DNA from 3 places in the Lentibacillus sp. JNUCC-1 genome. Region 1 is predicted to be linked to each of the others. Evidence: riboswitches for the same ligand, from Rfam matches in the RefSeq annotation. Region 1 holds a riboswitch; each other region holds the start of a gene.

Region 1 (3,278 bases):
CGATAACTTCATCACCAGCTGCAAATTGGTTGGCATCTTCATACGTGAAATCAACTAAATCAATAGCTCCTCCTGTGTCACGTACTTCCTGTTTCACCGCTTCGAATATATCCCCATCTGAAGCTGATTCACGCTTCAATTCCTTGTACCGATCTGTAGAAAGATTCCCAGCTACCAAAACTGAGTTCTGATCTGCCTCTATCACAATACCTTCCGTGTGGGGTTCACCACATCCTGTGAGCGAAACACTAAATAACATCATTATTAGCAACGATACAAGGAGCTTTCTCATAAAACACCTCTTTATAATAAATCATCAGTTACTCACGTATCTGGCTGGTTTGAAAATTTCAATTCCTGTTATATCATACGATTCACCATAGCTTTCGTTGTCAAAATTAACAAATCCTTATCCATGGTATTTCTCCCAACCGCCCCTCCCGTTCCCAAAAAAGCATGAGAATCGTCCCCGCGTTTTACGGCGCTTGGCGTTTTCTCGTTTATTTTTGATAAAATAAAAAGGATGCGGTTTGCATCCAGTTATTATGGATTATTTATGCTGGCTAGAATGCCTGAAGTACTCTATATAACACACGTTCTGTTTTTCTGAGAATGAATAATAGACAACAATCTTATCAATAATGATTTTGTAACTGCCTTTCCATTCCTTTTCTTCTACTAAAGTACTTACACCAAGTAAAGTGATTTTTTCCTGAATATTTCTGGCAAGCGTTTTTTATATTCTGCAGTCTCAGTCTGGGTATAATGTTGGCTGCGTATATTTCGAAAAGCCTCTAATGCTTGGTCAGTCCATTCCAACCTCATTTAAAGTTCTCCCTGATTAATCATTTCAACTACTTCCTCTGTTGTGTAGGTATTACTATGCAAAATATCCATTTTGGCTTGAAGCAATTTTTCTTTTAATTCTGGGTCAGCTTCTACATCTTCTGTAACCGTGGATTCCGGCTTTTCAATTAAAGAAAGGTAATATTTCTTACCTTCAATTTCAACAACTGGGTCACCGTCAGAGATGATTTCCTTCATTACTTTTGCCATTTGACCTTCAATCTTCCTCATTCTGAACGCCTCCTCGAGGAAATATTCAAATGAATCTTATGCTTATTATACTACATATGATGTGAAATATTGATGTTGCAAGGGATGTATTTAAGAAGAAACACATGTCTGATTCCGCCGCTCCCACGCCCTCCACTTCAAAAATTTGCAACTTAACCGTACATATGACATACTTGCGTTTGTAATGCATTACACAAAAAACTACATACTTTTATGTGGGGGTGCTAGTCATGCTAGCTGAGACCGTATTCTTGAAATACGGACCCTTTGAACCTGATCTGGTTGGCACCAGCGTAGGGAACATTTCATTTTGTCATTTATATTTGCATAAATGAGATACCTGTGCGCTAAAGGTCCTTAACCTTAGCGCATTTTTTATTGTTCATATTTCATGGCGGACTAAAAGATAGAATGAAACCGAATCAGTAGGAGAGCTCTCTCCTTTACAGGAATAGATACCACGCCACTCTACATTCCCGGCGCCATGCTGCTGATCATTTAAAGGACACCTTCATGTAAAAGTTTACTGGAGGAATGACGTTGAAGAACCTGTTTAGGGTCGTACTAATTGGATTGTTCATTTTCATGGCTGGCTGTGGTCAAAACACCGGTCAGGCAGAAAATACAGGAAACGATGGCACGGATAATTCTGATTTAACACCGGTTAAATTTGCGCTGGATTGGACACCGAATACCAATCACACTGGCATATATGTTGCAAAGGAAAAAGGATATTTTGAAGAACAAGGTCTGGATGTTGAGATCCTCCTCCCTGGAGAAGCAGGTGTGAACCAATTGCTGGCGGCGGAGAAAGCTGACTTTGGGATCAGCTATCAGGAAGGGTTGACTCAGGCGCGCTCAGAAGGGCTTCCGGTGGTGTCAATCACTGCCGTGTTACAACACAATACAGCTGGTTATGCATCACCTGCAGACAAAGACATTACTTCACCTGAAGACTTTGAAGGTAAAAAGTTTGGTGCAAATGGATCTGACCTTGAAAAAGCAATGATGACAGCTTTGATGAAGAATGACAATGCCGATGTGGAAGAGGTCGATTACATCACAACTGGCGACTCCGACTTTTTCGTAGCGGTTGAACGGGATGTGGATTTCTCACTCGTTTATTACGGCTGGACGGGCATTGAAGCAGAGCTCAGAGGTGTCGATTTGAACATGGTCTACCTTGCTGATTACTCCGATAAGCTTGATTTTTATACACCGATAATTGCGACGAACGAAGAGATGATTGCTTCTGACCCTGAAACGGTCAAAGCCTTTACACATGCGGCCGTAAAAGGTTATGAATTTGCGATTGACAATCCAGAAGAAGCGGCCGAGATCTTAATTGATCGTGTGCCGGATCTTGATCCCGAACTTGTGAAGCACAGTCAAGAGTGGTTATCACCTAGGTACAAAGATGATGCCGAACGGTTTGGGATACAAGAACAGGACAGATGGCAGAAGTTTGCTGACTTTCTATTAGACAATGACATTATTGATGAGCCTGTTGATGTGGAGCAGGCATTCACGAATGAATTTTTACCAGAAAAATAGATTTATAGAACAACATGCAGGAGTGATGATATGTCAAAGTTAAGCGCAGCCCGCGTTCTTTCGCAAAAGTTAACGGAGAGATCCCGATGACGACAAATTGGCTGGGAAAAGTATGGCGGCCGCTTATAGCGATTCTCCTATTCATTGGGTTATGGGAAGCAGCAACGCGCTTGTTTGCAATTGAGAAATGGCTGCTTCCGGCGCCATCTGATATTGTGATGGAAGCTAAAAGTGTTATACCTGTATTCATGCCGCACGTAGGGTCCACAGTCCAATTATCTGTGGCAGGTTTCCTGATCGGCACAACAGTTGGTTTAGGGGTTGCGACCGTATTGCATTTGATGCCCAGGGTGCGGGAGACATTCTTTCCGTTTATCATTTTATCTCAGAATATGCCCATTATTGTACTTGCACCATTACTCGTCATCTGGTTTGGATTTAATCCATTGCCAAAGCTGATCATCATTACATTGGCATGCTTTTTTCCGATTGCCGTATCTGCATTGGGCGGGTTTACCCAAACCAATCGTGAGCTGGTCCATTATATGAAAATGATGGGCGCCAATAAAGCTCAGTTGTTTTGGAAATTGGAACTGCCGCATGCCATTCCAGCCATATTTTCCGGACTTAAAATCGCAGGCACATAT
Region 2 (3,278 bases), on a different contig from region 1:
TTTCGCATCAATCTGTCCTTCTTTCAGTTCCCTGTTTTCGAAATTCTCTTTATGAATGAAGGCAGTCAATGCTTCGATTAAACGACTTTCATCTATTTTGTTAGAAGAAATATAACCAAGACGCCGCAAATGAAATGCAACATCATTTTTTATTTCATCTTTCACTAACAGCACATCATCTGGCTGTGTCACACCAAAATAAAGCTGATGAAGCAGATAGATGCGCTGCAGTTCATTGATGGGCTCTGAGTGATCATCAACTCGAAGGTCGATATAATGATCATTGACCCCGAGATAACCTCCGTGCTTTTTCACCACATAAAGAGCTGCTGACTGCTGTCCCCGCTTATCGCCTCCTGCTTCCTGCCCCGCAGCTAGAGCGGCAAGCAACCTATCCGCAAGAGAGCCTGAAGTTCTTTCAAATGTTTCGGCCATTTTATCGACTGTATTTTCGTCAACAAGAATATTCCCCTGAGCAGCATAATGCTTTCCTGTTCTGCCACCAGCCCAGTTATAACAATGTTCACCAGTAAAGGTCGCAGCGTTCCCGTTTGAATCGACAATACCAACCTGACGATAAGCACGGCCCTCATCCTGAGATGTTAAAATGTCGATCGTCTCCTGGGCACTTTTATCCTGTTCCAAAAGGTCCAGTCCCATGGGTCCATAGGCGGGATTGGCATAGGATTGTGTGGCCACTGCACCAACACCAGATTTTGCCCACGGTACTACCGAACCAACCCCCAGAAACTTTGATTGAACAGCCACACCGAGTTCACCTGTTTCGGGATCATACCCTGCAATTGAAAAAGTCATGTCCACCCCACCCTTGTCGTTGAATCTATCACGGAATGTGTTATCATAATTATACAATTTTTCCAGTGAATAACAACCATTATGAGAGAAGTGAAAGCATTTCTTCATATTAATTCATGACGAGTCCGCCATCAACAATCAAGTTTTGTCCGGTAACGCCACGGCTCCAAGGTGATGCGAAAAACAAAATAGCATCTGCAACCTCTTCCGGGGATGTTACTTTTTGAAGGGGTGTTTGCTCTCGAATCAAGTCAAACACAACATCAGGTGTTGCTGCACTGGCGTTCGTTTTATCGAGAAGCCCACCCGAGGCCATATTAACCGTTATACCATGCGGTCCCAGTTCTTTCGCAACATTTCGGGTGAAACTCAGAAGTGCAGCCTTGCTTGTGTTGTAGTCGTGATAGGGAACAACCGGATTCTGGAATAAGTTAGTCCCAATATTGATGAATCGCCCAAACCCGGCATCAATCATATCTTCACGACCTGCTTGGACCGTATTCAGTGCTGCTTTAATACTACCTTCAAATTGAGTTTGGAAGTCCCCCAAGCAATCGAATTGATTTGTTTGCGCAAATCTCCATTAAATTTAAAGCCAATCAATGCATTATTCACAACCGTTGTCACCGGTGAGCCGAAATGGTCTTTGGCTTTGGCAAACATAAGCTTGACCGCATCTTGATCGCGCACATCTGCCTTTAATGCAATAGCACGGTCAGCTCCAATCTCCTGTACCACAGCTTCAGCCAGATCTTCGCTAGCCAAATAATTCACGACCACCTTTGCGCCCTCGTGTCCAAACGCTTTGGCAATTGCCGCTCCTAGCCCTCTGCTCGCACCTGTGACCAAAACAATCTGTTCATTTAATTTCATGATATCCTTCTCCCCTTTCCCCATAAAAAAAGACCACCAGGAACGGTGGACGTGTTTGATCGCATATGTATTCATGCCTCAATTTAGACGCCACTTCCCTACGCCAGCGTTAACTGGATCAGGTTCCAAGGGTCAGAGTCTCCTCTTCTCAGCTTGCGCTCCCCCAGTGATCGGTTTTATGATATGGTATGCTTTCATTCTAGCACAATGGTTTATTTGTGCAACATTAGACACTGTTCATCCTTTTATATACGAATATCTTTCCCGCAAATCGCTCAAATACTTTTCACTGCAGCATGATTCCCCGCCTCTTAAAATTTCCTTCATATAATGCCATGGCGGCGCAGTTTCAGCCTCTTTATAACGGACAATAAAGGTCAACGCCTCCTTAGTCTCTTCATTTTGGAAGCCGACAGACACAACAGCCGGACGATATATGCCCGCATGAACCCCTCACGCTTATACAAATAAGGCAAAACTTCAGGTGTTACACGATACACCTTCCCTTCAACAACACCTCCCTCTTCAACAATATCTGCACGCCCCCCGTCATGCTGTTTGCGTGTGAAGCGTAGTGTATAACCCTTCAGTACTCCTTGCCCGAGAACATCTGTAAAAAACTGATCTGCCTGCTGCGCTTTAAATCGTGCGTCATCCATACAACTCCCGTAGGCAAAGTAAAGAAATGAAGGCTGTTTGATTAAATGGTGTACTTTCCAGTCGCCTCCCTTTATCACATTCTTTTTGAGCTGATCCGTTTGTGAGGCGAGCACGTACATAATTGCTTCGTAGTGTCCTGCATCTGTGTATACGGTCTGTTCAACGCGGTCATACAGGTTATCGAAAGCATCTGCTCGATAACCCTCCAATGCATCCAGCTCTTTCAGTGTTGCCTCTGAAACTCTGTACAGTTCCCCAAATACAGTATCTTCATTAGTCGGTTCCATTACAGGAAAGTCATGCCGTGTCTCATACAACCTGCCAGCTGTCCAGGCCTCTTTTGAAACGAGAAAAGCTTGGTTTAAGAAATAATGATGCGTTCATGTTGTCTCAACGTGCCATAAACAAAGACAAACTTCTTACTGTTCATTAAAACAGGCCTCCTTTACTGCTAATATCACAATTTTGTAGTTTATACCTTACCCATTTTTCATCATTATCTCCACACTTTATCTATCTGTGTAGAATAGAAGAGTATTGCTTTTTTATAGTTTAATATATCTTTATTTCGTGTTGTGTTCACCACACTATTTAATAATATTGATATTGATTGATGGTATTCTTCCAAATTATAAAGACACATCGCATAGAAAATCTTGATAGCATGATTATCAGAATACAGATTGATCCCTTTCTCAAGTACGTTCTTTGCTTTATCATAATCCCCAATGTACGGTATGTACTGCCAAGCTGCAATAACGTCTTTTCCTGTTCGGCATCTGGTAAACCCAACTGAAGCGCCTTTTCATAAAGTACAACCGCTCTTGACTCTTCCCCTAGTAAATCATAGTTCCAAGCAGCATGAAAACAAACCAATGCTTCCTCAGGTGTTACTTCCAATAAATGTTCAAGCAAAGCATTGGATTCTG
Region 3 (3,278 bases), on a different contig from region 1:
GATCAAAATGCTAAATGCAGCGAGAAATGCATTCTGTGGCAAGAAATCTTGTGTGGATTGCACAAGGTCAAACAAAAACGCTGGTGCATCATTTTCGATTCCCAAAATATCTCCTGAGAAGTCTGAACTTCCAAGAAAGAAAAACCCTGCAATTGGTATAACGGGACCCATTGCTTTAAAAGCAAAAACAAAACCATTAGTGATGTGTGTTGTAATATAATCAAGTGCATGTTGTTTACCGAATACAGTTGTAGCCATCAAAAGAAGGACAACAGCAACGCCGCCAACAAACGCAGCCCCATCTCCCCCTTCTAATCCACCCATGCGTCCAGAAGTTAGTTTTGTGGACATCATATAAACAACTACTATAAGGAGCGCGAGTGGCACAATAAACGCAAACGCTTTGCTCCAGAAGTCCCTGTGCTTCGTTCGCGTTGTATGGGTTTCAGAATCCGCCGCCTGCAAGTTTTCGATTTCCTGATCATTGAGCGGATCTCCCGATTGCCGCATATGTTTTCGGTGCAACATATATGCTAAACTGATGGCAACGCCCCCGACAATAAGAGACATCATGAGCGCCTGATCTGCTACTTGTGAGGTTTCAACGCCTGCTGAACTGGCAGAAATCCCAGGAGCCACTTGCATAATGTAGTCAGACGACAAAGCCATTCCCTGACCAGACAATGCAACAACTACTGCCGCTGTCATAATCGGCAAGCCCGCCCTGACCGCGGCCGGAACAAGCAAAGCACAAATGAGTGGTACAGCTGGTGTCGGCCAGAAAAATAATGAAATCACATAGGTAACTCCTGCAAGAATGAAGTAAGATACATGCGCATTGACCATAAATCTTTCAATAGGCTGAATCATTCGTTTATCTGCCCCTAAATCCCGCATCGCATGCAGCAATGCTAGCATAAACGTAATGATCAAAAATATATTAAACAATTCTTTTGCAGCTACAAGGTTGGCGTTAAAAATCGCTGTTAACCCGTCAACCATATTTCCTTTGGATACCCAAGCAATAATAAATGTGCCAAGCAGCGTTGGAAAGACCACGCCTTTACGCCATATCATTGTTAAAATTATGGCAAGTGTAAACAAACCATACAACCAATGGGATAAGGTTAATTCCACCTTTCACCGCTCCCTTTCTGTGCAAGTATGTTAACAGCCTATGCAAACAAAGAAAAAGCGGTGCAATAAAAAAGCAGCCTGGATTCTGCCAGACTGCCCGTGTGTGAGCGGATTTTGGTTATGCTGCCTTCAACAGCGTTTTAGGCTGTGTTCTGAATAAGAAATACACGACCAAAACTGATAAGATCGCAGTTGGAACCATGTATGAGACATTATACAAGAAAGAATACAACCATGCAGATTGTGATTCGATTGCCGAACCGAAAAAGATAACGCCAGCAAAATAATGCGCTAAAAAACGAAGGGCGCTTCCAAGAGCAACACCTAAAGTGATTGCAGTCAAGTATCCTTTCTGGTTACCGGATTTCACTGCCTCCTTGACCTTGCCGGCAAAGAGACCGGCAAAACCAATCACCGTAAATGCTAAACCGTATTCTATAAGTGCTTGGGCCCAGTGAACGATAAATGCCTGACCAACCGCCACCTGAAGCACTCCCCAAAGAAAACCCGACAGCAATCCGCCTTTAATGCCCCAGCGGAAAGCAGCAATAAATACAGGTACCATAGCCAGAGAAACAGATCCTCCCATTGCCCATACTTTGAAATTAAGAAAAGGTATGACATCAAGCGCCAACGCCAATGCTGTCAGCATAGAAATTTCAATCAAAAATAATATACGTGTCGATTGCAAAACATTTCCTCCCCTAATAATAGCTCTATTCTAAAATATCAGAGCACAAAAAAAGCAGTGCCAAGGGGAAGCTTCTTGATGAGTTTCCGCCCACACTGCTTTAAAGTCCATCAAAAAAGCCGCCATCCCTACGCTAGTACTAACTAACAGGTTCTAAGGGTCTGAACATATTGTGTCCACTCTCAGCCATACGGCTCCCCCTGAAGGCTTAACTATTCGCTTTTTTTGTTAATTTCAGTATAACATATCCTCTTTAGGCAAACAACTTACTGGCAAGTTCTGTTTATAAAGCGAGAAACTCCTCTACATCTGCGACACACAACTTGATCGCATTCTCCCAGAAATCCGGTTTTGTTAAATCCACATTAAGATGTTTCATCGCTAACTCTTCCACAGTCATGCGGCCCGTATCTCTAAGAAGTGCTATATAATCTTCTTCAAAACTGCCTCCCTTATTTTTTGCATGTGCATACAGACCCAAGCTGAATAAATAGCCGAATGTATAAGGGAAATTATAGAATGGCACACCTGTTATATGAAAATGCAGCTTGGAAGCCCAGAAGTTTTGATCATAATCTGTGATGGCCTCACAATACGCTTCTTTCTGTGCTTCGATCATTAGTTCATTTAACCTGTAAACAGAGACCATACCTCGCTTTCTTTCTTCGTAGAATCGTGTTTCAAACAAAAACCTTGCATGTATGTTCATAAAGAACGCGACACTGCGCTGGATCTTATCTTCGAGCAAAGTTTTCTTTTCTTCTGGTGTCTCAGCACTGTTGACAGATGCATCAGCCACAATCATTTCAGCAAACGTAGAAGCTGTCTCAGCCACATTCATAGCATAGCGCTGATTTAAACCGTGTATATCATTCATGACATGCTGATGGTAGGCATGCCCAAGTTCATGTGCAAGCGTTGCAATATTTGATGCTGTACCAGAGTACGTCATGAAAATACGTGTTTGTTCACTATCAGGAAAGCTCGTGCAAAAGCCTCCAGGACGCTTTCCTGCCCGATCTTCAGCCTCAATCCACCGTTTTTCAAAAGCCATTCGAGCAAAATCCGCCATTTTGGGACTGAAATTCCGGAAGTGGTTAACGATAAAGTCTGCCCCTTCAGAATAAGAATACGTTTTTTCTGATTTGGAAATCGGGGCTCCAATATCATACATACTTAACTCTTTTTGGCCCAATAACGCTGCTTTTCTTTTAAGAAAATCCACAAATGGCTGTTTGTGATCTGTGATTGCCTGCCACATGGCATCAAGCGTTTCTTGCTTCATACGATTGATTTCAAGCGGTTCCTTTAATACATTATCCCAACCGCGATGTTTATACTTCTGGAGCCGGAACCCGGCAAGGTGATTAAGGGTTTGTCCGAATAAATCAGCATGACCTGACCATGCTTCATTCAATTGTTCAGCAGCATGTTTCCGCATTGAACGGTC

Evidence for each region. Region 1 has a riboswitch for thiamine pyrophosphate ahead of JNUCC1_RS12515 (ABC transporter substrate-binding protein). Riboswitches for the same ligand answer to the same signal wherever they lie in the genome.
Region 2: it holds a riboswitch for thiamine pyrophosphate, as region 1 does, so the genes downstream of both, JNUCC1_RS01940 (3-oxoacyl-ACP reductase) here and JNUCC1_RS12515 (ABC transporter substrate-binding protein) in region 1, are expected to answer to the same signal.
Region 3: it holds a riboswitch for thiamine pyrophosphate, as region 1 does, so the genes downstream of both, thiT (energy-coupled thiamine transporter ThiT) here and JNUCC1_RS12515 (ABC transporter substrate-binding protein) in region 1, are expected to answer to the same signal.

What each region holds. Positions count from the first base shown of each region.
Region 1 covers NZ_WHOH01000003.1:415,677-418,954, reverse strand. The annotation lists gene JNUCC1_RS12525 (DUF3221 domain-containing protein) at 1-262, opposite strand, end outside; gene JNUCC1_RS12520 (hypothetical protein) at 826-1,077, opposite strand; TPP riboswitch at 1,285-1,394, shown strand; gene JNUCC1_RS12515 (ABC transporter substrate-binding protein) at 1,612-2,631, shown strand; gene JNUCC1_RS12510 (ABC transporter permease) at 2,718-3,278, shown strand, end outside.
Region 2 covers NZ_WHOH01000001.1:395,620-398,897, forward strand. The annotation lists gene JNUCC1_RS01935 (DUF1028 domain-containing protein) at 1-816, opposite strand, end outside; partial or broken gene JNUCC1_RS01940 (3-oxoacyl-ACP reductase) at 926-1,689, opposite strand; TPP riboswitch at 1,768-1,864, opposite strand; gene JNUCC1_RS19420 (hypothetical protein) at 1,927-2,109, opposite strand; gene JNUCC1_RS19110 (gamma-glutamylcyclotransferase family protein) at 2,067-2,426, opposite strand; partial or broken gene JNUCC1_RS19115 (gamma-glutamylcyclotransferase family protein) at 2,415-2,714, opposite strand; gene JNUCC1_RS01955 (tetratricopeptide repeat protein) at 2,941-3,249, opposite strand.
Region 3 covers NZ_WHOH01000001.1:98,589-101,866, forward strand. The annotation lists gene JNUCC1_RS00530 (hypothetical protein) at 1-1,137, opposite strand, end outside; gene thiT (energy-coupled thiamine transporter ThiT) at 1,256-1,828, opposite strand; TPP riboswitch at 1,937-2,039, opposite strand; gene JNUCC1_RS00540 (M3 family oligoendopeptidase) at 2,112-3,278, opposite strand, start outside.